DNA from 3 places in the Enterobacter sp. PL_is514 genome. Region 2 is predicted to be linked to each of the others. Evidence: riboswitches for the same ligand, from Rfam matches in the RefSeq annotation. Region 2 holds a riboswitch; each other region holds the start of a gene.
The links. Region 2 has a riboswitch for thiamine pyrophosphate ahead of thiM (hydroxyethylthiazole kinase). Riboswitches for the same ligand answer to the same signal wherever they lie in the genome.

Region 1 (10,072 bases), on a different contig from region 2:
AAAGCGGCACCGGGCATTACCGCGAAAGACATCGTCCTGGCCATCATCGGTAAAACCGGCAGCGCAGGCGGTACCGGCCACGTTGTTGAGTTCTGCGGTGAAGCCATCCAGGCACTGAGCATGGAAGGTCGCATGACCCTGTGCAATATGGCCATTGAGATGGGCGCAAAAGCCGGGCTGGTCGCGCCGGACGAAACCACCTTCAACTATGTGAAGGGCCGTCTGCACGCGCCGAAAGGTCAGGATTTTGACGACGCGGTAGCCTACTGGAAAACCCTGACAACCGACGATGGGGCAACGTTTGATACCGTTGTCACGCTGCAGGCAGAAGAAATTGCGCCTCAGGTGACCTGGGGCACCAACCCGGGTCAGGTGATTTCCGTCAACGACAGCATCCCTGACCCGGCCTCCTTCGCCGATCCGGTCGAGCGCGCCAGTGCGGAAAAAGCGCTGGCCTATATGGGGCTGAAGCCCGGCGTGCCGTTGACCGATGTCGCCATTGATAAAGTGTTTATCGGCTCCTGCACCAACTCCCGTATCGAAGATTTGCGTGCCGCCGCCGAAATTGCCAAAGGCCGTAAAGTCGCGCCGGGCGTGCAGGCGCTGGTCGTTCCAGGCTCCGGTCCGGTGAAGGCCCAGGCGGAAGCCGAAGGTCTGGATAAGATCTTTATCGAAGCGGGCTTCGAGTGGCGTCTGCCTGGCTGCTCCATGTGTCTGGCGATGAACAATGACCGCCTGAATCCGGGTGAGCGCTGCGCCTCCACCAGTAACCGTAACTTTGAAGGTCGTCAGGGCCGCGGTGGTCGCACCCATCTGGTCAGCCCGGCAATGGCCGCCGCTGCGGCAGTCACCGGCCATTTCGCCGATATTCGCAGCCTGAAATAAGGAGACAATCATGGCAGAGAAATTTACCCAACATACGGGCCGGGTTGTCCCGCTGGACGCCGCTAACGTCGATACTGACGCTATTATTCCAAAACAATTTCTGCAGAAGGTGACGCGTACCGGTTTCGGCGCGCACCTGTTTAACGACTGGCGTTTCCTGGACGACAAAGGCGAAGTGCCTAACCCGGAATTCGTTCTGAACTTCCCGGAATACAAAGGCGCCTCCATTTTGCTGGCGCGGGAAAACTTTGGCTGCGGCTCATCCCGTGAACACGCGCCGTGGGCGCTCACCGACTACGGCTTTAAGGTGGTCATTGCCCCAAGCTTCGCGGATATCTTCTACGGCAACAGCTTCAACAACCAGCTTCTGCCGGTGACGCTGAGCGATGAACAGGTCGACGAATTGTTCGCGCTGGTTAAGGCGAATCCGGGCATTTCGTTTGAAGTGGATCTGGAAGCCGAAGTGGTGAAAGCCGGGGATAAGACCTACAGCTTCAGCATTGATGCCTTCCGCCGTCACTGCATGCTGAACGGTCTGGACAGCATTGGTTTAACTCTCCAGCACGAAGCGGCGATTGCCACTTACGAACAAAAACAACCCGCATTTATGAAATAATCCTCCGGCCTGCAGTGTACTCTGCAGGCTGTGTTTTATCCCAATGCCCATCTTCCTTCTGTAAATACTTCGCAAACCCAGCCAATAATGACGTTATATTTAATGTCAATTTAATGTTCCCTGCGCAGAATAATCGTTCAATCAGCTGGCAGCGGAAATTATCATGAAAAAGAAAAATAGCAATGAGTCTCATCTCCGTTCTCATGAAATACAAAAATGCACAATAGTGAGCGTGATAACAAATAGTTTACTCACCGGCTTTCAGATAGTTGCAGGAATATTCTCAGGCTCACAGGGATTAATTGCTGATGGGATTCATTCTCTTTCCGATTTATCCTCTGACTTTGTCGTTCTGATTGCAAATAAAAAGAGTCAGAAAGCCTCTGATATCGATCATCATTACGGTCATCTGCGTTTCGAAAACGGTGCAAAGCTCATTATTGGCGCTATTCTGCTGCTTGTGGGAATCGGGATGCTCTGGTCCGCAGGGAATAAACTGCTTCACCCCGAGACGCATCAGCTGGTGAAAGGGGCCGCTCTGTGGGTGGCGATACTGGCGCTGGTGGTGAAGGAAAGCCTGTTCAGATACATGTATGCCGCGGGAAAACGTATTCAGTCCTCGCTGCTGATAGCCAATGCCTGGCATGCCCGCTCTGACGCAGCCTCGTCAGTGGTTGTCGCCATCGGTATTGCCGGGAATTTAGTGGGTTTTCACGCGATGGACCTGATTGCGGCCCTGATTGTTGGGATATTTATCGCCCATATGGGTTACAAATTCTCTGCCGATGCCCTGCACGACCTGATGGACCGTTCGCTTGAACCCGAGCTGGAGCATGATATCAAAAACTGTCTTCTCTCCACCGAGGGTGTCACCGGACTCCATGATTTAAAAACCCGCAAGATGGGCGATTTAGCCCTTGTCGATGTCCATCTGGAAGTTAACGGCGAATTAAGCGTAAAAGAAGGGCATCAGATTGCCGTCAATGCCAGAAACAACGTGATGCAAAAATTCAATGTGCTGAATGTGATGACGCATATTGATCCTGCTCGCTAATCGGAACGCATAAATACAGTGTGACGCAACCCACCGTTAAGGTTTCGTTAATTAATCTGCGTCACACTGCATCGCATCAGCTCTCTCATTATTGAGGTAAAAAGCGATGAACCCAACGCTACGCAATACGCTCCCCCATAAAGAAACACCCTTTCTTCGCGTACTGCACATTCTTGTGGCCGTACTGGTGCTGGTCCAGATCATCAATTCTAATTTCACCGAAAGTGAAGCCCTCCACGACTCCGGGCTGAACGGAATTGTCACCTGGATGCATATTATTTCCGGGTTTGGTTTAATTTTTTGTGGCATTGCCATGATGGCATGGATGTTAACCCAGCGCGGATTTAAATATTACTTCGCCTGGCTGGCGCTGGATTTTCGCGGAATCGTTGACGATATTCGCACCCTCACGCAGCGCCAGCTTCCTGACGCGCATGCCGGCGGTATGGCGGCAACGGTGCAAGGTTTGGGCGTGCTGGCGCTGCTGGGCGTTGCACTCTGTGGCGCGGCCTGGTTCGTGCTGAACGCCACGCTCGGACCCGTTTCGTCCGTCACAGAATCCGCCTTAAATTTGCATAAATTTCTGACGGTCTTTGTTGAGACATATTTCTGGGCACACGGTTTCATGGGCCTCGTTCATATGTACCTGACGCTACGCGCGCAGCGTAAGTATCAGTGTTCAGAATAATACGGTTCGCAGAGCCCGGCGTTCCCGGGCTCCGTTTCATTCATCCGATCACACGTCTTTTACGCGGCAGGTCAGCAGAAGCGTCACGACAGAAAGCGCCGCAATCATCCAGTAGACAGACGCATGCCCATAGCTTTGCGCCAGCGCCCCCTGAATCACGCCTGCCAGAATCACCCCGGTTGAAATACTGTTGGTAAAAAGCGTGGTCGCCGAGCCGGCACGACCGGGCATGAGATCCTGAAACCAGAGCATGCCGATCCCGGCAACAATCCCGATAAACACGGCGTTAAACAGCTGCAGCGCCAGCAACGCTTCACGCGAATGGAAAAGGATCAGCCCCGCGTAGAACAGCACCCCGGCCGCCACGGCAACGATCATCATCCGACGCTTTCCAAAGCGCTTAACGTAGTAACCCGCCAGAATCATCGCCGGAATCTCCAGCCCGGCAGCGGTTCCCATTAAGATCCCCGCGAGTTTGTCCGGTAAACCCAGATCGCTGCTGATCCACAGCGGCATATCGATAATGTACATCGTGTTGCAGGTCCACATCAGCGTGGAGGCAATAAACAGCATGCGAACGTTTTTATCCTGCCAGCCGCTCACCTCGGTGACAGGTTTATCCGTTGCCTGTTCAACGCGCGCCACGGACGGCAGCGCGAAGGCAATCAATGCCAGGCTGATGACAAAAATCCCGGCGGCGATGGAGAACATGGTGGTAAAGCCGTAGTTCAACGCCAGCATGAAGGCCAGCGGCGGGCCAATGACCCACGCCAGCGAGAGCTGGGCACGCATCACCGAGCTGAACATCACCACTTCCCGCGCCGAGTTATCCGCATATTCACGGGCCAGCGCGAACAGCTGCGGCATGGCGGTGTTCGCCAGTGACGCCAGCAGCACGCCGCAGGTAATGAGCGTCAGATAATGACGGTTAAAGGCGAAGAGCAGCGCGTTGCCCACCGCCATGGTGCAGCAAAAGAGGATCAGCCTGCGGCGATCGCCCTGGCTGTCCGATCGTTTCGCCAGCGCGAGGCTGACCAGGATCCCGGCAATGGCGTTAACGGTATAAAACAGGCCGACCCAAAACGGCTGTGCCCCCACCTCGCGGCTGAGAAACAGGCTCAGCGTCGGCGCCTGCAGCGCCCCCGCCACGCCCATCATAAAGGCCACCAGCATAAAAGCGGCATACACGCCGTTCAGGCGTCGCCCCATCGTCATCAACCACAGCATGCGCAAGTCCTTGTGAAAGCGAATCAAAATCGGGTGAAAGAATAAACGAAAAAAGCCAGCAAAAACATTTTGCTGGCGGGTGATAAGCACCAATACTCAGTCACACATGATCGAGGCGAGTTAGCGGGAAGAGGTCGGTGTTGTAACGTCCCACTGCATCAATTCTTCTAACGTTTTCAGCCGTTGCTCTGCACACTGGCGGGCCAGCCAGGACGATCCTTTTGTCGCTGAAAAGTACTGCTGATAAAACTGACGTGCGGTAGACCTCTTCATAATTTACCTCCTCACTTCATCGAGGAGAATTATTGGCCTAATATAGGGATAAATAAATTGCTGGTTTTTTGTCAGGAGTTCCCCTTTTATGCCTTCCGGTCGTCTGCAACAACAGTTTATCCGCCTCTGGCAGTGCTGCGAGGGGCAATCGCAGGAGACCACGCTCAACGAGCTGGCTGACCTGCTTAGCTGTTCCCGCCGTCATATGCGTACGCTGCTCAACACCATGCAGCAGCAGGGATGGTTAAGCTGGGAAGCAGAAGCAGGACGCGGCAAACGTTCGCGGTTGACCTTTCTCTATACCGGGCTGGCGCTACAGCAGCAGCGCGCGGAAGACCTGCTCGAGCAGGACCGCATCGATCAGCTGGTCCAGCTGGTGGGCGACAAAACCGCCGTGCGCCAGATGCTGGTTTCCCATCTCGGACGCAGTTTTCGTCAGGGACGACACATCCTGCGGGTGCTCTACTATCGCCCAATGAAAAATCTGCTGCCCGGCACGGCCTTACGTCGCTCAGAAACCCATATGGCCCGGCAAATTTTCAGCGGTCTGACGCGGATAAATGAGGAAAACGGGGAACTGGAAGCGGATATCGCGCACCACTGGCAGCAACTTTCTCCGCTTCACTGGCGCTTCTTTTTACGCCCCGGCATTCACTTTCACCATGGTCGCGAGCTGGAGATGCACGACGTCATCGCCTCTCTGGAACGCGTCCGAAGGCTGCCGCTCTACTCGCATATTTCGCGTATCCACTCCCCCACGGCCTGGACGCTGGACATCGAGCTGTCGCAGCAGGATAAGTGGCTTCCCTGGCTGCTGGGCTACGTGCCGTCGATGATTTTGCCCGGCGAGTGGGAATCGATGAACAATTTTGCCAGCCTGCCGATTGGCACCGGGCCCTACTCCGTGTCCCGCAATAACAGCAACCAGCTGAAAATCCGCGCGTTCGATGACTACTTTGGCTATCGGGCGCTGATCGACGAAGTCAACGTGTGGGTATTGCCGGATCTCAATGAAGACCTGAGCTGCGGGCTGACGCTTGAAGGCCCCACCACGGGAGAAAAAGCCGTGGAGAGTCGCCTGGAGGAGGGATGCTACTATCTCCTCTTTGATCGCCGCACCCACCGCGGGGCAAACCAGGCCGTCCGCAAGTGGATCAGCCACGTGTTGTCCCCTGCCAATCTGATCTACCATGCGGAAGCGCAGTACCAGACATACTGGTTCCCGGCGTACGGCCTGCTTCCGCGCTGGCACCACGCCCGCCCGTCGCACTGCGACAAGCCCGCAGGGCTGGAGTCCATCACCTTGACCTACTACCGCGAGCACGTGGAGCATCGTTTTATCGCGAGGATCATGACCCGACTACTGGCAGCCGAAGGAGTAACGCTGGAGGTCAGGGAAGTTGACTATGACGAATGGCACCAGGGGGATATCACCAGTGATATCTGGCTTAACAGCGCCAACTTCACCCTGCCGCTCGATTTCTCGCTCTTCTCGCACCTGTATGAAGTCCCGCTGATCCAGCACTGCATCGACCGTGACTGGCAGCAGGATGCCGCCCAGTGGCGCGCGGGCGAGATGAATCTTGCCGTGTGGTGCCAGCAGCTACTGGCCGAACAGACCATCGTCCCGTTGATCCACCACTGGCTGATGATCCAGGGCCAGCGCAGCATGCGCGGCCTGCGGATGAATACCCTGGGCTGGTTTGATTTTAAATCCGCCTGGTTTGCACCGCCGGAGCCATAACGCTTTCGTAATATTCACCAAATCATTACAATAGCGCCGTTCTCAACGGGGTGCTGCATCACTGATGTGCGCTGAGATAATACCCGTCGAACCTGATCCGGATAACGCCGGCGAAGGGATTTGAGGCTGTCGCTCAAAATCCTTTGCCACTCAACTTTGAGGTGCAAAGTGTTAAAAAAAGTTCTCCCCCTGCTGGCGCTGTTTGCGCTGCCTGCTTTTGCGAAGCCCGTCCTGACGGTCTACACCTATGACTCCTTCTCTGCCGACTGGGGCCCTGGCCCGGTAGTCAAAAAAGCCTTTGAAGCCGACTGCAACTGCGAGCTGAAGTTCGTCGCGCTGGAAGATGGCGTTTCGCTGCTCAATCGCCTGCGCATGGAAGGGAAAAACAGCAAGGCCGACGTGGTGCTCGGGCTGGATAACAACCTGCTGGACGCCGCCTCGCAAACCAAACTGTTTGCCAAAAGCGGCGTCGCGGCCGATGCCGTTAACGTGCCTGGCGGCTGGAAGAACGACACCTTTGTGCCGTTCGATTACGGCTACTTTGCTTTTGTTTATGACAAAAATAAGCTGAAAAACCCGCCGAAGAGCCTGAAAGAACTGGTGGAAAGTGACCAGAAATGGCGCGTGATTTATGAAGATCCGCGTACCAGCACGCCGGGGCTGGGCCTGCTGCTGTGGATGCAAAAGGTCTACGGGGATAAAGCACCGGAAGCGTGGCAGAAGCTGGCCGCCAAAACCGTCACCGTGACCAAAGGCTGGAGCGAAGCCTATGGCCTGTTCCTGAAAGGCGAAAGCGACCTGGTGCTGAGCTACACCACCTCCCCGGCATACCACATTATCGCCGAGAAGAAAGACAACTACGCTGCGGCTAATTTCGCTGAAGGGCACTACCTGCAGGTGGAAGTGGCCGCGCGTACCGCCGCCAGCAAACAGCCGGAGCTGGCCGAGAAGTTCCTGAAATTTATGGTTTCACCGGCATTCCAGAATGCGATTCCCGCAGGCAACTGGATGTATCCGGTCACTGGCGTTGCGCTGCCAGCAGGTTTTGAGCAGCTGACCAAACCAACAACCTCGCTGGAGTTTACGCCGCAGCAGGTCGCCGCGCAGCGTGCCGCATGGGTAAGTGAATGGCAACGCGCCGTCAGCCGTTGATTCCCGGCTGGTTAATCCCCGGTCTGCTCGCCGCCCTGCTGATGGTGGCGGTCAGCCTGGGGGCTTTTCTTGCACTGTGGTTCAACGCGCCAGAGAGCGATCTGCTCGCCCTCTGGCACGACAGTTACCTCTGGCACGTGATCCAGTTCTCCTTCTGGCAGGCGTTTCTTTCTGCCCTGCTGTCGGTGATCCCGGCCATTTTTCTGGCGCGCGCCCTGTATCGGCGGCGTTTCCCCGGCAGGCAGGCCCTGCTGCGCCTGTGCGCCATGACGCTGATCCTGCCCGTGCTGGTGGCGGTATTCGGCATTTTGAGCGTTTACGGTCGCCAGGGCTGGCTGGCCTCGCTCTTTGCGCTTTCAGGGCTGGAGTGGACCTTCTCCCCCTACGGGCTGAAGGGCATTCTGCTCGCGCACGTCTTTTTCAATATGCCGATGGCAACGCGCCTCTTCTTGCAGGCGCTGGAGAACATTCCCGGCGAACAGCGTCAGGTTGCCGCCCAGCTCGGCATGCGCGGCGCGTCGTTCTTCCGCTTTGTCGAATGGCCGTGGCTGCGCCGCCAGATCCCGCCCGTGGCGGCATTAATCTTCATGCTCTGCTTTGCCAGCTTTGCCACCGTGCTGTCGCTCGGCGGCGGGCCGCAGGCCACCACCATTGAGCTGGCGATTTACCAGGCGCTGAGTTACGACTACGATCCCGGTCGCGCCGCGCTGCTGGCGATAGTCCAGATGACATGCTGCCTTGCCCTGGTCCTGTTGAGCCAGCGGCTGAGTAAAGCCATTCCTGCAGGCAGTCACCAAATAACCGGCTGGCGCGATCCGCAGGACAGCCTGCACAGCCGCGTCAGCGATTTTATCCTGATCGGGCTGGCACTCCTGCTTCTGTTGCCGCCGCTGCTGGCCGTTATCGTTGACGGACTGAACCTCAATCTCCTGTCTGTCCTGCAACAGCCCGTCCTCTGGCAAGCCACCTGGACCTCGCTGCGTATCGCGCTGGCTGCCGGATTACTGTGCGTCATCCTGACCATGATGCTGCTGTGGAGCAGCCGTGAGCTTTACGCCCGCCAGGCGCAAAAAGCCGGACAAATGCTGGAGCTGACGGGCATGCTGATTCTGGCGATGCCGGGGATCGTGCTGGCGACGGGCTTCTTTTTGCTGTTCAACAGCACCATCGGCCTGCCGGAAAGCGCCGACGGCATCGTGATCTTTACCAACGCCTTAATGGCCATCCCTTATGCGCTCAAGGTGCTGGAAAACCCGATGCGCGACGTCAACAGCCGCTACAGTTTGCTGTGCCAGTCGCTGGGCATGCAGGGCTGGCAGCGGCTGAAGGTGGTCGAACTGCGCGCGCTAAAACGTCCGCTGGCACAGGCGCTGGCGTTTGCCTGCGTGCTCTCTATTGGAGACTTTGGGGTCGTGGCGCTGTTCGGCAATGACGATTTCCGCACGCTGCCCTACTGGCTCTATCAGCAAATCGGCTCTTACCGCAGTCAGGACGGCGCGGTCACCGCGCTGTTACTGCTGCTGCTGTGCTTTGCCTTATTTACCGTTATCGAGAAACTTCCGGGGCGTGATGTTAAAACTGACTGATGTAACCTGGCTTTATCAGCATCTGCCGATGCGCTTCACGCTCTCCGTGCGCCAGGGAGAGATGATCGCCGTGCTTGGCCCAAGCGGCGCAGGAAAAAGCACGCTGCTTAATCTGGTTGCGGGTTTTCTGCAGCCGGCAAGCGGCTCGATCGTCATAGATAACCGGGATCATACCCACACGCCGCCCGCAAAACGTCCTGTCTCAATGCTGTTTCAGGAAAACAACCTTTTTACCCACCTGACGGTGCGGCAAAACATCGCGCTGGGAATGCACCCAGGACTAAGGCTGAACGATGACCAGCGCCATAAGCTGGAGATCATTGCCGCACAGATGGGGATCACCGGTTTTATCGACAGGCTGCCGGGCGAGCTCTCCGGCGGCCAGCGTCAGCGCGTGGCGCTGGCACGTTGTCTGGTGCGCGAACAGCCGATACTGCTGCTGGATGAGCCGTTCTCGGCGCTCGATCCCGCGCTGCGTCAGGAGATGCTGGCCCTGGTGCAGGAGGTCTGTCAGCGCCAGCGGCTGACGATGCTGATGGTTTCGCACAGTATTGAGGATGCCGCACGGATTGCGCCGCGATCGGTGGTCGTTGCTGAAGGGCGAATTGCGTGGGATGGGAAGACGGAAGAGCTGCTCAGTGGTCAAGCGGGGGCGTCTTCACTGTTGGGCATTCGCGCGGTCTGATGCCCTCTCCCACAGGGAGAGGGAAATAGTCCTTAACGACTGACCACTTTCAATAAAATCTCACCGTACACCGGCATCAGCGGGTGACGAATCAGCGCCACCAGGGCCACCACCGCCACGCCCAGCGTCAGTGGGGCAAGCCAGAGCAGGCGAGTACGCGGG
Region 2 (10,072 bases):
GGATGGTGAATCGCCTCGGTGCGAAAAACGGCCTGATTTTCGCCGGAATGGTGATGGCGATGCGTATGGTGGCATCGGGTCTGGTTGAGGGGCCGGTATTGATCTCCATTACCAAGCTATTGCACGCGGTTGAACTGCCCGTTTTGCTGGTCTCCATCTTTAAATACAACAGCCTGCATTTTGATAAGCGGCTCTCTTCCACCCTCTATCTGGTGGGCTTTGCCTGTACAAGCTCGGTGATTGCCTCGGTACTGTCGCCGCTGGCCGGCTACAGCTATGAGAAATACGGCTTTGCCCAGTCCTATCTCATCATGGGGTTGTTAGTTTTCAGCACCACGTTTATCTCCATCTTCCTGTTGCGCTCGGGTAAGTCCTCTTCTGACCCGCTCATGCCGCAACCTTCCACTATCTGATTAAAGAGTAGAGAAATGACGTATTCCATTACGAAAGCAGAACAGGAAATTCAGTCCAGACGCGAAGGGCTCAACCTGCGCTGGTATCCCCGTTACCACCTCGCCGCGCGTGCCGGCTGGATGAACGACCCGAATGGCCTGGTCTGGTTTGACGGCTGGTATCACGCCTTTTATCAACATCATCCGTATTCGACCCAGTGGGGGCCGATGCACTGGGGCCATGCGCGCAGCAAAGATTTAGTTCACTGGGAACACCTCCCGGTTGCGCTGGCACCGGAAGGACCAGACGACAAGGACGGCTGTTTTTCTGGCTCAGCGGTGGTGGATGGTGACACGCTGGCGCTGATCTACACCGGCCACAAATTCCACGGCGATCCCGGCGATGAGGCTAATCTCTACCAGGTTCAGTGCCTGGCAACCAGCCGTGACGGCATCCACTTTGTGCGGCACGGGACCGTCATTGACACACCGCCTGGACTGCATCACTTCCGCGATCCGAAAGTATGGCGTGAAGGGGAGTGGTGGTACATGGTCGTTGGCGCGCGAGAGGGTGATACGGGCCAGGTGCGTGCGTACCGGTCTGCCGATCTGCGAGAGTGGCAGGACAGGGGCGTGCTCGCGGTGGCTGAAAAAGAGATGGGCTACATGTGGGAATGTCCGGACTTTTTCACCCTTAATGGTAAACGCGTGCTGATGTTCTCTCCTCAGGGGCTGGCGGCGGACGGATTCAAAAACCGTAATCTTTTCCAGAGCGGGTATCTGGTAGGTAAATGGCAGCCCGGCCAGCCCTTTGTGCGTGAAGGTGAATTTGTAGAGATGGATTACGGGCATGATTTCTACGCGCCGCAAAGTTTCCTGACGCCCGACGGCCGCCGCATTGTTATCGGCTGGCTGGACATGTGGGAATCACCTCTGCCGGAACAGGAGGATGGCTGGGCAGGCATGCTCTCCTTACCTCGCGAGCTGACGCTGAGTGCGGATAATCATCTGCAAATGCATCCAGCCAGAGAAGTTGAAACCCTGCGCGGGGCTTGGTTCCCCTGGCCGATAACTACGCTTAATAACCAGCAGATGACGCTGGTGGAACACTGCGATGCGATGGAGGTCACTCTGCAATGGGATTGCGCGAACAGCAGCGCGGAGCAATACGGCATTCGTCTCGGTGACGGGCTACGCATCTATGTTGATGCCCAGATGCAGCGCCTGGTGCTGGAGCGTCACTATCCGCAGTATGGCTTGTGCGGTACCCGAAGCGTCGCGCTTAACCTCAACGACATGCTGAACCTGCGCCTGTTCTTTGACTGCTCTTCCGTTGAAGTGTTTGTCAATGAGGGGGAAGCGTGCCTCAGCAGCCGTATTTATCCTGATGCAGACGGCCGCGAGCTGGCGTTGTTTGCCTGGGCGGGGAGAGCGTCGCTTATCCATGGCGGGGCCTGGCAGTTAGAATAAAAGGGCTTATGGCATTCCTGATCTTTGCATGAAGTAAGACCGGCAAATAAAAAAGGCGACCGCAGTCGCCTGATTTATTTTAGCGAACCCTTCTTTTACTGCTTCATTTGCATCAACCATCATATAATCCTCAAGAATAATTGAAAAAAACGCCCATCTGTTAAGGGCGGCTTTAGCAATACACTAAAGACTGACAACACGGATCTCACTTACACTTTATCTTAACCGTGTAACTACACGGCTTGCATCAAGCTATTTGTAATTGACTTTGCTGTATAACCCCTAATGAAAGTGGCTTGTTTTAGATTAATGCACTGTACCAAAAATAGGGCAGATGTAAGGCGTCATCTTAACCTCAATGAGTTAAAACAAAATCAACAATGCTCTCACCTTTCAATTTCAGTTTGAGAGTGTAGCCTTGTTTCTTCCACACACCGTTATTAGGCTTCCAGCCTTTCGAAAGGAGGGTTTCAGCAGCATCAGAGATAGGTTTATCGACCACACTGTAAGCATCAGCTTCAAAAGCTATCCGATCTCGTTGGCTCGAAATTGCTTTCTTGTTTTGTGCTTTGGTTTTGTGAATATCACAACCATGACCATCAGTTACTTGAGTACATCCAGAACGCTCTAATTGCTCCCGATAGTGCGCATTAATAGCATGAGCAGGAAGAGATGCAATAACCAGAACAGCTAATAACATTTTTTTCATAATCCTAAATTCTGCCTTTCGTATATCACAACAACAAAAAATAATATAAGCAGCATTGTATTAGCAATGCGCCGTCAAAGTGATAGATCTATCCCTGTCTCCTGTTTAAGAAAAACATCTGAAGGAACAAAAATCTATATAAATACACTCCGTAGACAGAAACTTGCATAACCCGTAGTAACGTCTGTCTAGCTGTTATCACAGCTATAAGCTATGTTTAATATGGTACGGCTGTAAGTAATACCTATAAATACGCCAGTAGCTACTAAAGCTAACGATACTAAAGCAGAGCATATAATTAGTTTAATCATGGCTATCATCACTATTTCACCCTAAGGAACCATTCTGATTGTTCTTTCTCAGGAAATTAAACGCCTTCACTATAAAAAAGTATCAATGCATCATGGTATATACTAGCACTTCTGTATTGTTGGTTTGATCTCATATTTGATAAACAAACGAGGCCGTTTTAAAACTGTTAAATACTTAGTTTGTCAGGCTAACGATAAACCATAACTTGCATCACCTGTAAAGAATTTATAAACATCAACAATACAAAAATCGGCGGTTATGCTTGTCGAAACCCCTTTATGGGGTATATGTATATTGAGTTCACTTGGGGGCTTTATCGTTTACTTAAAAACCGATACCTACACCAACAGAAGCACCCATGTTATTAGCGGTATCATCAGAGAAACTCACTTTAGCGATAACGTGAGAATTAAAGTTAACTGAGCCACCAACCGCTAAAGCGCTTTCACCGTTGTAAGTAGCACCACCAGCAGAGAACATTACACGCTGATTAGTTTGCACTTGAGGCAAGCCAGCCATAGCCATAGCTCCAGAGATACCAGCGTTAGCTTGCTTCTTATTATTATCTACTTCATCGCGCAATGATTTAAATTGCTGGTTAGTATTGTTATTCATAGCTTGCATAGTCTGCTTTGCAGCTTGCAGATCTTGAGCTACGCTAGCAGCCTGGCTAGAGGTGGAAGCGATAGCTGCAGAGTTAGCAGCTACTTTAGTTTGTGTAGCCGTGTCTACTTGCACTTTGTTAATGGTGGTGGTAACACCATCTTTACCATTGCTACCATCTTTCCCATCAACGCCATTCTTACCATCAACACCATCGCGCCCATCTTTACCATCAGCACCGTTAGCACCTGCTACACCTTGCACACCCTGTAAGCCTTGCGCCCCTGTAGCACCATCTTTACCATCTACCCCATCTTTACCATTAAATGCACCGCTTGCGGCTTGAGTCTGGATAGCTGTAATAGCATTGCTATTTGTCTGGATTTGAGCGCCTAAAGCAGCATCAGCAGAACTACGGGCGCTTGATTCATCTACTACAGATTGTGTTAATTGAACATTCAAGCCATTAACTTGACCTTGCAAACCGCTAATGTCTGATCGGTTTTGCATGATTTCGCCTTGCTGCGTATTGTTGAAATCATGTTGTGTCTGAATTGCATCATCTTGAAGGCGGTTAGCTTGCTTGAGATCGTCAACATCAAGATTAAGCGTATCAATGTTATTTTGCGCACCTTGCGCCCATTGAGTAGAGCCGGAGTTATCACTTGCAAAATCTACAGCGTGAGAAGCATTGATAGAACCAGCGAATACAGCACCAAACACGAAAACAGCCAGAATAGAACGTTTCATTTTATATCTCACTAATAAATAAGGATTAAATTCATTGTCAAAAGCTTTTGCAAACGCTTAGCTTTCTAACTGATATGGAGATTAACCCTGCTATTAGTCTGTACTAAATTAGGTTAATTCTCGCGCAATTCTTTTTTTATAAGATGAATTAACTATCCAGGATTGCACATAAGTCAATGTTGATCTGGATCACGTAAAGCACTAAATGCAACAGTGTCCAGGGGTGGTGTAAGAAGACTTTCTTCAATATATACATTGCCTTATAGTTTGAATTGTTAACTATGACTCAGTGTTTAAACTATTGAAATAGATGCAAATGTCTAAATTAAGTGTATGACTTAATGAACACTTTGTGTTTCGAGTGAAATAAGGTTTTCTGTCTTCTAAAAGTCACATTGAAGGGATTAAAAATTCTTATACTCAAGCCAGATTTTTAGTGATAAATGAAATGTTAATCATTTGATAATAATCGGCACTAAATATGGCTGTTTTGTAATATTCATTAATATAGAGCCTAAAAACTCTTGCAGAATTCTGACGACAATATGACCTCCTCCCAGTTGATGAATACGCCGCGATGTTAGGAGTGCCTTAATAAGTCACATGAGGACATCCCAATGAAGAAGCGACAACCGCAAGGGCACGCTTGCGTCAGCGAGCAACTTCCCCTAATCTGGAAAAAAGTATAGAGATTTAATCTTCATGACTCGGGGTGCCCCATCACTGATGGGCTGAGAAATACCCGCAACACCTGATCTGGATAATGCCAGCGTAGGGAAGTCAGATGCCTTCCCGGTCATCGCTTCTTCACGCAAGGCAGGAGCGAACCCATGCAGCCTGACCTGCTCGATTTACACGTTTTACATCACTTCCGTACCCGTTCTCCGCTGACCCATTGTATGACCAACGATGTCGTACAGACCTTTACGGCCAACGTTTTGTTGGCGCTTGGCGCATCTCCGGCGATGGTGATTGAGGCCGAGGAGGCCGAACAGTTTGCCGCGATAGCCGATGCGCTGCTGGTTAACGTTGGCACGCTGACCGCGCCGCGCGCCCAGTCGATGCGTCGGGCAATAGAAAGCGCGGTGGCGGCAGGCAAACCCTGGACGCTGGACCCGGTTGCCGTTGGCGCGATCGCGTTCCGTACCCGTTTTTGCCATCAAATTCTCGCCCTTAAACCGGCTGCCATTCGCGGCAATGCCTCAGAAATCCTTGCTCTTGCCGGAATGAGCGCAGGCGGGCGCGGCGTCGATACGACCGATACCGCCGCCAGCGCGGTGCCCGCTGCTCAGGCGCTGGCCCGCCAGACCAATGCCGTTGTGGTCGTCACCGGTGAGGTGGATTACATCACTGACGGACAACGCACCCGAACGGTAACCGGCGGTGACCCGCTGATGACACGCGTGGTCGGCACCGGGTGCGCTCTCTCCGCCGTCGTCGCGGCGAGCTGCTCGCTGCCGGGCGACCGGCTGGATAATATCGCTGCTGCCTGCGGATGGATGAAGCGGGCTGGAACGGTGGCCGTTGCGCAGTCGCGTGGCCCGGGCAGTTTTGCCAGCGCGTTCCTCGACGCGCTCTACACGCTGGAGGAGCAAGCATGAAGCGGATTAATGCCCTGACCATTGCCGGCACCGATCCCAGCGGCGGCGCGGGCATCCAGGCTGACCTGAAAACCTTCTCTGCCCTTGGTGCGTACGGCTGCTCGGTCATTACCGCGCTGGTGGCGCAAAACACGCGCGGTGTGCAGTCGGTCTACCGTATTGAGCCGGATTTTGTTGCCTCACAGCTGGATTCGGTATTCAGCGACGTGCGCATTGATACCACTAAAATCGGCATGCTGGCCGAGACGGACATTGTTGAAGCTGTGGCTGAGCGGCTTAAGCGTTATGCGGTGCAAAACGTAGTGCTGGATACCGTCATGCTGGCAAAAAGCGGTGACCCGCTGCTCTCCGCCTCTGCCGTGGAAACCCTGCGTAAAAAGCTGCTGCCGCATGTGGCGCTCATTACGCCCAATCTGCCAGAAGCCGCCGCGCTGTTAGGCACATCGCATGCGCAAACGGAACGCGAGATGAAAGCGCAGGGGAACGCGCTGCTGGCAATGGGCTGCGGTGCGGTGCTGATGAAGGGCGGGCATCTGGATGACGCGGAAAGCCCGGACTGGCTTTTCACCCGCGACGGCGAAGTGCGCTTTACCGCGCCGCGCGTGCAGACCAAAAATACCCACGGCACGGGCTGTACGCTCTCGGCCGCGCTGGCGGCGCTGCGTCCCCGGCATGAAGGCTGGGCCGAAACGGTGCGCGAAGCGAAAGCCTGGCTCTCGGCGGCGCTGGCAAAAGCCGATACTCTGGAAGTCGGTCACGGTATTGGGCCGGTACACCATTTTCATGCATGGTGGTAAGCCAGTATACTGGCAGAATACATCACGCCTGAGAAAACAGAGATGGAACAAGCGCATACCCGGTTAATCGCTCAACTGAATGAACGGATCGCCGCGCCCGATAACACGCCGCTGTACCTGAAGTTTGCCGAAACGGTAAAAAATGCGGTGCGCAGCGGGGTGCTGGAGCACGGGAATATTTTGCCCGGCGAGCGCGATCTGAGCCAGTTAACCGGGGTGTCGCGCATTACCGTGCGAAAAGCGATGCAGGCGCTGGAGGAAGAGGGCGTGGTGACGCGTTCCCGTGGCTATGGCACGCAAATCAACAACATCTTTGAATATTCGCTTAAAGAGGCGCGCGGCTTTTCCCAGCAGGTGGTGCTTCGCGGTCAAAAGCCCAATACGCTATGGGTCAACAAGCGGGTGGTGAAGTGCCCGGAAGAGGTGGCGGACCACCTGTCGATCTCCCCGGACAGCGAGGTCTTTTTGCTCAAGCGCATTCGCTATGTGGATGACGATGCGGTGTCCATTGAAGAGTCCTGGGTCCCGGTCGGGTTAATTCCCGACCCGGATGCGATTGGCATTTCGCTCTACGACTACTTCCGCAGCCAGAATATCTTCCCGCAGCGCACCCGCTCAAGGGTGAGCGCCCGCATGCCGGACAGCGAGTTTCAGGCGCACATTAAGATGGACGAAAAAATACCGGTGCTGGTGATCAAGCAGGTCGCGCTTGACCAGCAGCACCGGCCGATTGAGTACAGCATCAGCTACTGTCGCAGCGATCTATACGTCTTTGTGTGCGAGGAGTAATTCGTCGCGAGTCGGGGCGCAGTCTCCGCCTCGGTGGCTGACTACCCAGGACGCCACGGCATTCCCCAGCAGAACGGCATCTGCCAGTAACCATCCCGCCGCCAGCCCGGCAAGCGTGCCGCCCGCGTGGCTGTCGCCAGCGCCAATGGTGTCCACAACCGTCGCCGGGAACGCCGGAACAACGCCCGAGGTCTTACCGTCATACCACGTGGCGCCGTCTTTATCATGCCGCACAATCAGCGCAGCACCGAAACGCAGCGGCCACTCCGCACCCAGATCTTCAGCCGCAACACCCAGTCGCTCGGCTGCGATCTCCGCTTCCTGACGATTAAGCGACACAATCGGCCTGCAGGCCATAATTCGCGCCATCAGCGCGTCGGGAATATCCGCGATGCGGGGACCGAAATCGATAAAGGCCGTCACGTCCGGCAACCTCTCCAGCCAGCGTGTCAGCAGCTCGCCGCTGGGCGATGCCAGCTGATAGCCGGACAAATAGACCAGGCTGTTCGACGGGATATTAAGCACATCAAGCCAGCGCTGCTGCCACTGGTTCTCCACGCCGCTAAAGGACATAAAGGTGCGCTCACCGTCTGGCTCCACCAGCGCGAGGCACCAGCCGTTATCGCCGGTTTCGGCCTCGATGGCGCTGTGCAGATCCTGCTTCGCCATGGCGTTGCGAATGATGTCCGCCCACACGCCATGGCCGACGGGCAGGGCGTTTTGCGCCGTAATGCCGAGCCGTTTCAGGGCGATGGCAATGTTCAGCGCGCAGCCGCCGATATTCACCCCCTGCTGTTTGAGCTCGATATCGCACCCGCGCCAGGGTAGGGCGTAGGCGTCGGCGATGACGTCAATCACCGCTGCGCCCAGCACCGTCACCGGGCGCGTGGCGTGCAGATTGTCGAGACGTTGGGCAAATGCATTCATACGCCCTCCCTTTGCTCCCTGAAGTGCAGCAGTTTCTCGCAATAGTGGCCGAAATCGAGCCGGTTGACGGCGTCGAGTTCAGCTTTGAGCGCCGGGTCAATCGCCTGCACGCCGTGGAGCGCACCGCAGATGGCCGTCGCCATCGCGCCAATGGTGTCGGTATCGCCGCCCAGATTGGCGCATAAAATGGCGCAGCGGTTCGGGTCGGTTCCCGCCAGTTCGACCATCGCAATAGCTGCCGGAACGGACTCAATGGTGCTGGTTCCGGCCCCCACGAGCTGGTACACCTGCTCGCTGGCGGACTCAATCCCGTTGGCTTCCCGCACGGTCTTAAGCGCCAGCTCAATACGCGCCGCCAGCGACGCGCTGAAGGTGGTGGTTTTCGCCTCCTGCGCATATCGGGCAATACCCGGCAGGGCATCGACGATGTTCTGCCAGCTTTCGCCGTCGACGGCGCGCGAAATAGCCCAGGCAATCACCACCGCGCCGGCAATGGCGAGATCGGATTTATGGGTCGGGCTGGAGGCCTGCGCCACCTGCTCAACAAAGTGTTCCAGACGCGTGGCCGGAAGCAGGCAGCCCAGCGGGGAGGCGCGCATCGCCGCCCCGTTGGTCACGCCGTTGTTTTCCAGTTCGCTAACCGGTTTCCCGTCGCGAATCGCGTTAAGCGCGATTTTGGAGGTCGGGCCGAGCACGTTCTTATTGAACGCGTCGAAGTCGAGCGCCCAGCGCAGAATATGCTTGCCGATAACGTCCGGGTTAATCTCCCCGTCGCACTCGACGATCGCGTCCGCCAGGCACAGTGCCATTGAGGTATCGTCGGTGAACTCTGCCTGTTTGAAATAGCAGGCCGCATTATTCTCTGCCGGGCCGGGTAAAAAGCGGTCGATCCAGCCAAAGTGGGCCTTGACGCGCTTTCTCGGCCACAGCTCCGACGGCATGCCCATCGCATCCCCTAACGCCTGCCCGTAAAGGGCCCCGAGAACACGTTCTTGTTTCATTTAACTTCCCCTTGTGTCAGCGCGGCATCGCCATCAACCACCTCAATTGCGGTGATCTCTTTATCCGATTCGCGGAAAAACAGCATAAACAGCACGGCAATCACGGCAATCATGATTGCACCAAACGCCCACATTCCGGCCCAGTTGAAGGTCAGCCCATTCACCGGCTCTTTGTATGCGAACATTTTTTCCATCATCACGCCGCCCAGGCGGTAACCCAGCAGGCTACCAAAGCCCTGGCAGCACAGCGTAATCAGGCCCTGCGCGGCGGTGCGCATGTGCACCGGCGCTTTTTTATCCACGTAGATATACGCGGTAACGTAGTAGAAGTCGTAGCTCACGCCGTGCAGCAGAATGCCAAGGAACAGCAGGGCGTAGGTAAAGTACTGTTCCGCACCGCCGTAAACGAAGAATCCGTAGCGGATAGCGGCCGTGATCAGACCCAGCAGTAAGACCTTCTTAATACCAAAGCGTTTGGTAAAGAACGGCAGCGCCAGCATAAAGAAGATTTCAGAGAACTGGCCGAGCGTCATCCAGCCGGTGGCGTTTTTCATCCCCACTTCGGTGAGATAGCCGTTAGCGAAGATATAGTAGAAGGCCAGCGGCATAGCGAACAGGAACGAGCAGAAGAAGAACACCAGGAAGTTTTTGTCGCGCAGCAGGATCAGCGCGTCCAGCCCCAGCATCACCTTGAAGTCCAGCTTGCCGGTGCTCTTCGGCG
Region 3 (10,072 bases), on a different contig from region 2:
CAGGTGGTTACCGTCCCGTCGTTATGCCAGCGCCCCTGGCGCAGCACAACGCGTCCCAGACGAAGCGCATCGCTGGTCTGGCGAATTTGTTCGGCACGATAACGGTAGAGGGCGATTTGATCGCTGGAAAGCTGCTGTTTTTGACCACTGACTTCGCGCTGCATAAAGCTCAGCTCGCCATGGTCGTCAAAACGCACTTTCACGTGTTCGGGGGTCTTGCTGTAGACGTTCAGTTCAATCAGCGACAGGTCATCTCCCTGCCAGCGATATTCCGCCGTCGACGTATTGCCGTTATGCCACGGGCTAAAGGCAGAAAGCAGATGCACTTCGCCGCCGGAATCTTTGCGCCAGATCCTGACTGCACCCTGGTTGTCCGCGTAGCCGCTGGCGGTAAACGGCGGCAGGGAGGTGTCGTGGCTGCAGGCGGACAGCAGCAGCATGCCTGCCAGCGCGAGCGTTCCGCGCCAGAAAGACAAAAGGGGCGTTGCCGCCCCTTCGCTAAAACTGTTCACTGCCACGCGTCTTACTTAACTGCGTCTTTCAGTGCTTTACCAGAAACAAATGCCGGCACGTTCGCTGCGGCGATTTTGATTTCTTTACCGGTCTGCGGGTTGCGGCCAGTACGCTCAGCGCGGTGGTTCACTTTGAAGGTACCGAAACCAACCAGTTGTACAGCATCGCCTTCTTTCAGAGACTCAGTAATAGCAGCCAGGGTAGATTCCAGAGCAGCTTTAGCCTGCACTTTAGACAGATCAGCCTTGTCCGCAATTACATCAATCAGTTGAGTCTTGTTCATAAGTTATCCTTTCAATGTGTTTATCGCTTGCTAAGCATCGAGTGCGACGAAAATGCCAAAAAAGCACTCTCCTGCATACACGCACCGATAGCCACTTTTTTTCGCCCCCCAAATGTAGACCAGACAAGGGGCGAAAGGGAAGAGTCGAGGAGCGACAAAACGGGCGTTATCTCAAGTTTTCTTATCTCATTGGTTAAAAATTATACCAATATTACTCTCACCGGCCTCACGTAAGTCCGCACGCAGCCCTTTTAACAGTTCAATATCGCGTTCTTCACACTCTGCCAGCAGGCGGAAAATTTCCCACTGAATGTCCCATTCTTGCTCAACGGCCGGGTTTGCACGCAGTTCTTCATCGGTCATTTCGCGACCTTCCTGGGTCATTTCCAGCATCGCCACGGTAGTGATAGAGGCCTTACTGACTTCAATAGCGTGCTCCAGCGTTTCACCGCTCAGACGGGAGTGAAGCAGTTCGCTTAACGCCACGCAGGCATCAATCGCCGGGTAGACACCGTACAGGTCAAAATCATCCGCCACCGGAATCGCCTCTTCCAGCTTTTCGAGCTGAGAGTCGAAATTCACCTTCGCGTCTTTCACCGTCAGCGTTTCCCAGATCAGATCCAGAATGCGGCGGTAGATATGGCCATCACCAAAGCCCGTCTGCTTACAGAACGCGGCATAGTTGGGATACATGCGCTCGCACAGGCAAGCCATAAAGGTGACGTGCTGCCAGCTTTCCAGCTTTTCAAGGCGCAGGTGAATCGGGTTTTGTAGCATGATGATCTCTCGAATCGAAAATTAGGCGCAGTTTACCTGAATCAACGCTGAATTTCCTGCCAACGAACAAAAGCCGGACGCGAAGAGGCCACCGCGTCAGCCCAGCGCGTCGGCTCCGGTAAGCGGTAGCCGTTCATGCAGCGCTGTACCCACGCCAGAGCGCTGTCCATGCTCACCCGATGGCCGGTGGCGATGAACAGCGGATTACAGCGAGTCTTGCTGCGCCAGACCCACGCCAGCTGCTCGCCTTTATGGATAAGCGGTGCCAGCGCGCCCGGCTCGGCGGAGAGTGGCTCAAACGCGCCGCACAGGCGTTTCTTGGCAACGCCAATGGTCGGCACATCCACCAGCAGCCCAAAGTGGCTGGCAACGCCTAAACGGCGCGGGTGTGAGATCCCATGCCCATCGACAAACAGCAGGTCAGGTTTTTGCGAGAGCTGCTCCCACGCTGCCAGCAGCGCGGGATATTCGCGGAAGGAGAGAAAGCCCGGGATATACGGCATGGTGGTCGCGATACGCGCGACCTTGTACTCCACCAGCTCAAGCGAAGGGTATTTCAGTACCACCATCGCCGCTCGCGTCACTTCCCCACCCTGCTCGAACCCGACGTCTGCTCCGCCAATGTACTGCGGAGGATCCTTATCCAGACGATCCTCGCGGATCACCGATGAGGCCAGTTCGATTTGTTGAGCGCGTAGCGACGCGAGATCCATAACGACTCCTTACTTGTGATACTGGGCAGAAAGCCGATGCACCGCCTCCACAAATACGCCTGCGTGCTCTGGCGGCACATCCTGATGAATACCGTGGCCGAGGTTAAAGACGTGGCCTTCCCCCTGGCCGAAACCAGACAGTATAGTCGACACTTCTTCTTCAATGCGGGCTGGCGGCGCATAGAGCATGGACGGGTCCATATTGCCCTGCAGCGCCACTTTGTCGCCCACGCGGCGGCGCGCATCGGCAATATCAGTGGTCCAGTCAAGCCCCAGCGCGTCGCAGCCGGTTGCCGCCATGGCTTCCAGCCACTGACCGCCACCTTTAGTGAACAGCGTCACCGGCACGCGGCGACCTTCGTTTTCACGCAGCAGGCCGTCTACGATTTTGTGCATGTAATACAGGGAGAACTGCTGATAATCGCGCCCGGTCAGCACGCCGCCCCAGGTATCGAAAATCATCACCGACTGCGCACCCGCCTTAATCTGCGCGTTCAGATAGAGGGTGACGCTCTTCGCCAGCTTGTCGAGCAGCGCATGCAGGGCCAGCGGCTCGGCGTACATCATCTTTTTAATCAGGGTGAAGGCTTTGCTGCTGCCTCCTTCCACCATATAGGTTGCCAGCGTCCACGGGCTGCCGGAGAAGCCAATCAGCGGCACTTCACCTTTCAGCTCGCGGCGAATGGTGCGTACGGCGTTCATCACGTAGCCCAGCTCGCCTTCCGGATCGGGGATCGGCAGCTTGTCCACGTCGGCTTTGCTTTTGATCGGAGAGGTGAAACGCGGGCCTTCACCGGTTTCGAAGTACAGGCCAAGGCCCATGGCATCCGGAATGGTCAGAATATCCGAGAAGAGGATCGCCGCATCCAGCGGGAAGCGGCGCAGCGGCTGGAGCGTCACTTCACAGGCCAGCTCGGCGTTTTTGCACAGCGACATAAAATCGCCCGCCTGCGCGCGCGTGGCTTTGTACTCTGGCAGATAGCGTCCCGCCTGGCGCATCATCCACACCGGGGTGACATCAACGGGCTGGCGCAGCAGCGCACGCAGATAACGATCGTTCTTCAGTTCGGTCATTTTTGCAGTTCCTTAAGCGTCATGGCCTCAGTGTAACACTACTCATACTCGGCCCGACACATCGCCACGGTATCTTCTATCAGCCGACGTGCCACGGTGCCCGGCGGAGGTAACAGCGGTAAATCGTCGTAGCGATACCAGTTCGCATCCAGCAGCTCTTTCTGATCGATAACGATCTCGCCGCTGTCATATTCGGCCATAAAGGCCGTCATCAGCGACTGCGGGAACGGCCACGGCTGGGAGGTGACGTAGCGCAGGTTCTTCACTTTGATCCCGCTCTCCTCCATCACCTCGCGCGCCACCGCCTGCTCCAGCGTTTCGCCCACCTCGACGAAGCCGGCCAGCACGGTATGAACGCCGTTGCGATGACGAGTATGCTGCGCCAGCAGGATGGAATCCTCCCGGCGGATAGCGACGATAATGCACGGCGCAATCTGCGGATAGTAGCGTTCGCGGCAGTGGTTGCAGAGCATCGCCCATTCGGTTTTGCTCGGACGCATGGTATGGCCGCAGTAGCCACAGTATTTGTGCGAGCGATAAAACTCGGCCAGCTGCACGCCGCGCCCCGCCAGCTGGAACAGCCCCACGTCCTGATCCAGCACCTGGCGCACAGATCCCATATCCTGGCGGCGGGGCTGTTGGATCAACCACACGGGCTCACCCTGCCACTCGCCGATTTGTAGCGCTGGCTGACCAACAAGATCGAACGCCTCAGCTGCGCCATAGGGGATTTCCCCGGCAGGAAGCCATAATTTTTGTTCGTGACTGACGATCCACCAACCAAGATCTGATTTTTCAATAATACGATCCATATCTATTGCACTACCTTCGCTTCACTGACATGTTGTTAGCATTGTGGTTACATTCTGGATAAGCAGATTCAATCCTACATTTTGCGGAGTCGACCATGTTAAACCAGCTGGAAAGCCTGACTGAGCGCGTTAGAGGAAGTAACAAACTGGTGGATCGCTGGCTACATGTGCGCAAGCATCTACTCGTGGCTTATTACAATCTGGTCGGCATTAAGCCTGGCAAAGAATCGTTTATGCGACTGAATGAAAAAGCGCTGGATGATTTTTGTCAGGGCCTGGTCGACTATCTGTCCGACGGCCATTTCAATATTTATGAACGCATTATCCGCGAAATGGAAGGGACAACACCGTATTTAGCAGCCAGCAAGCTCTATCCGCTGCTGGAAGCCAACACCCAGCAGATCATGGATTACTATGATTCCGCGCTCGAGAACGCCATCGATCACGATAACTATCTTGAGTTCCAGCGGGCGCTATCCGACCTCGGTGAAGCGCTGGAAGAACGATTCACACTGGAAGATAAGCTGATCGCCCTCGTGCTGGACAATGATTTGAACATCAGTAACGAAGAGAACGTCGCGCGCCCTGCTTGAGTTCTTCACCGTTAACGAGTAATTTACAACCATTCGCCCCTCTCACGAGGGGGATTTTTCTTGTCGGAGTGCCCAGCGCCTGAAAGCGCGGGCTGAGACCGTTAATTCGGGATCCGCGGAACCTGATCAGGCTAATACCTGCGAAGGGAACAAGAGTCACACTGCTGTTGTATCGCCTGAGGGCGATCCTCTCTTGCTTCATCCGTCGTCTGACAAGCCATGTCCTTCACTTTTGGAATGAGCTATGTCTACTGCAAAACTGACCCGCCGCGAACAGCGCGCACAGGCCCAACACTTCATCGACACCCTGGAAGGCACCGCTTTCCCGAACTCGAAACGCATCTACATTTCCGGCTCGCAGGCCGATATCCGCGTCCCGATGCGCGAAATCCAGCTCAGCCCGACGCTTATTGGCGGCAGCAAAGATAACCCGCAGTATGAAGACAACGAAGCCGTGCCGGTGTATGACACCTCCGGTCCGTACGGCGACCCTGATGTTGCCATCAACGTCCAGCAGGGTCTGGCTAAGCTGCGCCAGCCGTGGATTAATGCGCGCAACGACTGCGAGGAACTGAGCGTGCGCAGCTCTGCATACACCAAAGAGCGCCTCGCCGACGACGGTCTGGACGAGCTGCGCTTTACCGGCCTGCTGACGCCAAAACGCGCTAAAGCGGGCAAATGCGTGACCCAGCTGCACTACGCGCGCCAGGGCATCGTCACGCCGGAAATGGAATTCATCGCCATCCGCGAAAACATGGGTCGCGAGCGCATCCGTAGCGAAGTGCTGCGCTATCAGCATCCGGGTGAAGGCTTTGGCGCTCGCCTGCCGGAGAACATCACGCCGGAGTTTGTGCGTGACGAAGTAGCCGCCGGGCGCGCGATTATCCCCGCCAACATCAACCACCCGGAATCCGAGCCGATGATTATCGGCCGCAACTTCCTGGTGAAGGTCAACGCGAACATCGGTAACTCGGCCGTCACCTCCTCCATCGAAGAAGAGGTGGAAAAGCTGGTCTGGTCCACGCGCTGGGGCGCGGACACGGTAATGGATCTCTCCACCGGCCGCTATATTCACGAAACCCGCGAATGGATCCTGCGTAACAGCCCGGTACCGATTGGCACCGTCCCGATTTATCAGGCGCTGGAGAAGGTCAACGGCATTGCCGAAGACCTGACCTGGGAAGCGTTCCGCGACACGCTGCTGGAGCAGGCCGAGCAGGGCGTGGACTACTTCACCATTCACGCGGGCGTGCTGCTGCGCTACGTGCCGATGACGGCGAAGCGTCTGACCGGCATCGTCTCGCGCGGCGGTTCCATCATGGCGAAGTGGTGCCTCTCCCATCACCAGGAAAACTTCCTCTACGAACACTTCCGCGAGATCTGCGAAATCTGCGCCGCCTATGACGTCTCCCTGTCGCTGGGCGACGGCCTGCGTCCGGGCTCCATCCGCGACGCCAACGACGAAGCGCAGTTTGCCGAGCTGCACACGCTGGGCGAGCTGACTAAAATCGCCTGGGAGTATGACGTGCAGGTAATGATTGAGGGTCCGGGACATGTGCCGATGCAGATGATCCGCCGCAACATGACCGAAGAGCTGGAGCACTGCCATGAGGCCCCGTTCTATACCCTGGGACCGTTGACCACCGATATTGCGCCGGGTTACGACCACTTCACGTCAGGCATTGGCGCGGCGATGATCGGCTGGTTCGGCTGCGCCATGCTCTGCTACGTGACGCCGAAAGAGCACCTCGGCCTGCCAAACAAAGAGGACGTGAAGCAGGGGCTGATTACCTACAAAATTGCCGCCCACGCGGCGGATCTGGCCAAAGGCCACCCGGGGGCGCAAATCCGCGATAACGCCATGTCGAAGGCGCGCTTTGAATTCCGCTGGGAAGACCAGTTCAACCTGGCGCTGGATCCGTTCACCGCTCGCGCCTATCACGACGAGACCCTGCCGCAGGAATCAGGCAAAGTCGCGCACTTCTGCTCTATGTGCGGGCCAAAATTCTGCTCGATGAAAATCAGCCAGGAAGTGCGTGACTACGCCGCCGCGCAAACCATTGAAGTGGGCATGGCGGACATGTCTGAAACCTTCCGCGCCAAAGGCGGCGAAATCTACCTCAAAAAAGAGGAGGCGTAATGTACCAGCCCGATTTCCCACCCGTCCCCTACCGTTTAGGGCTCTATCCGGTGGTGGACAGCGTGGCGTGGATAGAGCGACTGCTGGAGGCAGGCGTTCGCACCCTCCAGCTGCGCATCAAGGATAAGCGCGATGACGAGGTGGAAGCCGATGTGGTTGCCGCCATCGCGCTGGGGCGTCGGTATAACGCCCGCCTGTTTATCAACGATTACTGGCGGCTGGCCGTTAAGCACCGGGCGTACGGCGTGCATCTGGGTCAGGAAGACCTCGAAACAACGGATCTGAGCGCTATCCGTGAAGCCGGGCTGCGTCTTGGCGTGTCAACGCACGATGACATGGAGATCGACGTGGCCCTGGCGGCCCGTCCCTCTTACATCGCGCTGGGCCACGTCTTCCCGACGCAAACCAAGCAGATGCCCTCCGCACCGCAGGGTCTGACGCAGCTGGCGAGTCACGTTAAACGCCTTGCCGATTACCCCACCGTCGCCATCGGCGGAATCAGCCTTGAACGCGCCCCGGCGGTGCTGGAGACCGGCGTCGGCAGCATCGCCGTCGTCAGCGCCATCACCCAGGCTGCAGACTGGCAGTCCGCCACCGAACAGCTGTTACAGCTGGCAGGAGCTGACGATGAACGATCGTGATTTTATGCGCTACAGCCGTCAGATCCTGCTGGAGGATATCGCCATCGACGGGCAGCAAAAGCTGCTCGCCAGCCGGGTGCTGATTGTCGGTCTGGGCGGATTAGGCGCGCCCGCCGCGCTTTATCTGGCAGGTGCAGGTATCGGTACGCTGGTGCTGGCCGACGACGACGAGGTTCACCTCAGCAACCTACAGCGACAAATCCTCTTTACCACCGAGGATATCAACCAGCCGAAAGCAAAAATCACCCGGCAGCGGCTGAACCAGCTTAACCCGGATATCGAGCTGATTGCCTTACAGGAGCGTCTTAGCGGTGAAAGCCTGCACCGTGAAGTCGCCCTTGCCGACGTGGTGCTGGACTGTACCGACAACATGGCGACGCGCCAGGCGATTAACGCCGCCTGCGTGGCAAATCATACGCCGCTTATCACCGCCAGCGCGGTGGGGTTCGGCGGGCAGATGATGGTTCTGACGCCACCGTGGACGCAGGGCTGCTATCGCTGTCTGTGGCCGGATGATGCCGAGCCAGCGCGCAACTGCCGGACGGCGGGCATTCTGGGTCCGGTGGTCGGCGTAATGGGCACCATGCAGGCGCTGGAAGCCATCAAGCTGCTCAGCGGCATGGAGACGGAACGCAATACGCTGCGGCTGTTTGATGCCCGCTCAGCCGGCTGGCGCCAGCTGGCGTTACGCCGCGCCAGCCGCTGCCCGGTATGTGGAGGCCGCGATGCGCATTCTGTTTAACGATGAGCCGATGAGATGCGAAGACGGGCTCACCGTTGCGGTACTGCTCGACAAGCTGCGTCAGCTCAAACCGGGAACGGCGCTGGCGCTCAATCAACAGATCCTGCCGCGCGAGCAGTGGGAACATCAGCAGGTCAATGACGGCGACCAGATCCTGCTGTTTCAGGTTATCGCAGGGGGCTGAGATGTTACGTATTGCCGATAAAGTCTTTGATTCACATCTGTTTACCGGAACCGGAAAATTCGCCTCGCCGCAGCTGATGGTGGATGCCATTCGCGAAAGCGGCAGCCAGCTGGTGACGCTGGCGCTCAAGCGCGTGGATCTGCGTCATCACAGCGATGCCATTCTGGCTCCTTTACTGGAGGCAGGCGTCACGCTGCTGCCCAACACCTCCGGTGCCAAAACGGCCGAAGAGGCGATTTTCGCCGCGCAGCTGGCCCGCGAGGCGCTCGGCACCCGCTGGCTGAAGCTGGAAATTCATCCTGACGCCCGCTGGCTGCTGCCCGACCCTATCGAAACGCTGAAAGCGGCTGAAAAGCTGGTGCTGCAAGGGTTTACCGTCCTGCCTTACTGCGGAGCCGACCCTGTCCTGTGCAAACGGCTGGAAGAGGTCGGCTGCGCCGCCGTCATGCCGCTGGGCGCCCCCATTGGCTCCAACCAGGGGCTGGAGACCCGTGCGATGCTGGAAATCATTATTGAGCAGGCTACCGTGCCGGTGGTGGTTGATGCGGGCATTGGCGTGCCCAGCCATGCCGCACAGGCGCTGGAGATGGGCGCCGACGCGGTGCTGGTGAATACGGCCATCGCGGTTGCCGACGATCCGGTCATGATGGCGCGTGCGTTCCGCATGGCCGTAGAGGCTGGGTTGCTGGCAAGGGAGTCCGGCCCCGGCTCGCGCAGTTTCCAGGCGCAGGCCACCAGCCCGCTGACCGGTTTTCTGGAGGCGATCTCATGAGCACGTTTACCGAGCGCTGGCGGCAGCTTAACTGGGACGACATTGCCCTGCGCATCAACAGCAAGACGGCGGCTGACGTGGAGCGTGCGCTGAATGCCCGCCATCTGACCCGCGAGGATCTGATGGCCCTGCTCTCCCCGGCGGCCAGTGCGTACCTCGAACCGATGGCCCAGCGAGCACAGCGGCTCACCCGCCAGCGTTTTGGCAACACGGTGAGTTTCTACGTGCCGCTCTATCTCTCAAACCTGTGCGCCAATGACTGCACCTATTGCGGTTTCTCCATGAGCAACCGCATCAAACGTAAAACGCTCGATGAAGGTGAGATTGCCCGTGAGTGTGCGGCTATTCGTGAAATGGGCTTTGAACATCTTCTGCTGGTCACGGGCGAGCATCAGGGGAAAGTGGGAATGGACTATTTCCGTCAGCACCTTCCCGCCATTCGTCGTCAGTTTGCGTCGTTGCAGATGGAAGTTCAGCCCCTGGCGCAGGAGGAGTACGCGGAGCTCAAAACCCTCGGGCTGGACGGGGTCATGGTCTACCAGGAAACCTACCACGAGGCGACGTACGCCCGGCACCACCTGAAGGGTAAGAAACAGGATTTCTTTTTCCGGCTGGAAACGCCGGACAGGCTGGGTCGCGCCGGCATCGACAAAATCGGTCTGGGTGCGCTGATCGGGCTCTCCGACAGCTGGCGGGTGGATTGTTACATGGTGGCGGAACATTTGCTGTGGCTTCAGCAGCGCTACTGGCAGAGCCGTTATTCCATCTCCTTCCCGCGTCTGAGGCCCTGCGCGGGCGGGATTGAACCGGCTTCGCTGATGGATGAAC

Region 1: another riboswitch for thiamine pyrophosphate. It lies ahead of thiB (thiamine ABC transporter substrate binding subunit); the one in region 2 lies ahead of thiM (hydroxyethylthiazole kinase).
Region 3: another riboswitch for thiamine pyrophosphate. It lies ahead of thiC (phosphomethylpyrimidine synthase ThiC); the one in region 2 lies ahead of thiM (hydroxyethylthiazole kinase).

The regions. Positions count from the first base shown of each region.
Region 1 covers NZ_JBVPGN010000033.1:147,198-157,269, forward strand. Annotated here, with positions in the region: gene leuC (3-isopropylmalate dehydratase large subunit) at 1-885, shown strand, start outside; gene leuD (3-isopropylmalate dehydratase small subunit) at 896-1,501, shown strand; gene AC0TNG_RS13735 (cation diffusion facilitator family transporter) at 1,665-2,555, shown strand; gene AC0TNG_RS13740 (cytochrome b/b6 domain-containing protein) at 2,662-3,243, shown strand; gene AC0TNG_RS13745 (sugar efflux transporter) at 3,292-4,470, opposite strand; gene sgrT (glucose uptake inhibitor SgrT) at 4,591-4,743, opposite strand; gene sgrR (HTH-type transcriptional regulator SgrR) at 4,832-6,487, shown strand; TPP riboswitch at 6,524-6,624, shown strand; gene thiB (thiamine ABC transporter substrate binding subunit) at 6,656-7,639, shown strand; gene thiP (thiamine/thiamine pyrophosphate ABC transporter permease ThiP) at 7,615-9,225, shown strand; gene thiQ (thiamine ABC transporter ATP-binding protein ThiQ) at 9,209-9,910, shown strand; gene AC0TNG_RS13775 (DedA family protein) at 9,943-10,072, opposite strand, start outside.
Region 2 covers NZ_JBVPGN010000028.1:97,967-108,038, forward strand. Annotated here, with positions in the region: gene AC0TNG_RS06730 (MFS transporter) at 1-413, shown strand, start outside; gene AC0TNG_RS06735 (glycoside hydrolase family 32 protein) at 429-1,862, shown strand; partial or broken gene AC0TNG_RS06740 (hypothetical protein) at 2,413-2,571, opposite strand; gene AC0TNG_RS06745 (YadA C-terminal domain-containing protein) at 3,208-4,236, opposite strand; TPP riboswitch at 4,935-5,031, shown strand; gene thiM (hydroxyethylthiazole kinase) at 5,067-5,837, shown strand; gene thiD (bifunctional hydroxymethylpyrimidine kinase/phosphomethylpyrimidine kinase) at 5,834-6,634, shown strand; gene AC0TNG_RS06760 (GntR family transcriptional regulator) at 6,677-7,423, shown strand; gene AC0TNG_RS06765 (PfkB family carbohydrate kinase) at 7,397-8,350, opposite strand; gene AC0TNG_RS06770 (ADP-ribosylglycohydrolase family protein) at 8,347-9,351, opposite strand; gene AC0TNG_RS06775 (nucleoside permease) at 9,348-10,072, opposite strand, start outside.
Region 3 covers NZ_JBVPGN010000020.1:3,526-13,597, forward strand. Annotated here, with positions in the region: gene AC0TNG_RS00355 (DUF1481 domain-containing protein) at 1-512, opposite strand, end outside; gene hupA (nucleoid-associated protein HU-alpha) at 524-796, opposite strand; gene AC0TNG_RS00365 (YjaG family protein) at 983-1,573, opposite strand; gene nfi (deoxyribonuclease V) at 1,615-2,286, opposite strand; gene hemE (uroporphyrinogen decarboxylase) at 2,296-3,360, opposite strand; gene nudC (NAD(+) diphosphatase) at 3,399-4,172, opposite strand; gene AC0TNG_RS00385 (Rsd/AlgQ family anti-sigma factor) at 4,268-4,765, shown strand; TPP riboswitch at 4,820-4,931, shown strand; gene thiC (phosphomethylpyrimidine synthase ThiC) at 5,010-6,905, shown strand; gene thiE (thiamine phosphate synthase) at 6,905-7,546, shown strand; gene AC0TNG_RS00400 (HesA/MoeB/ThiF family protein) at 7,533-8,288, shown strand; gene thiS (sulfur carrier protein ThiS) at 8,272-8,472, shown strand; gene thiG (thiazole synthase) at 8,474-9,244, shown strand; gene thiH (2-iminoacetate synthase ThiH) at 9,241-10,072, shown strand, end outside.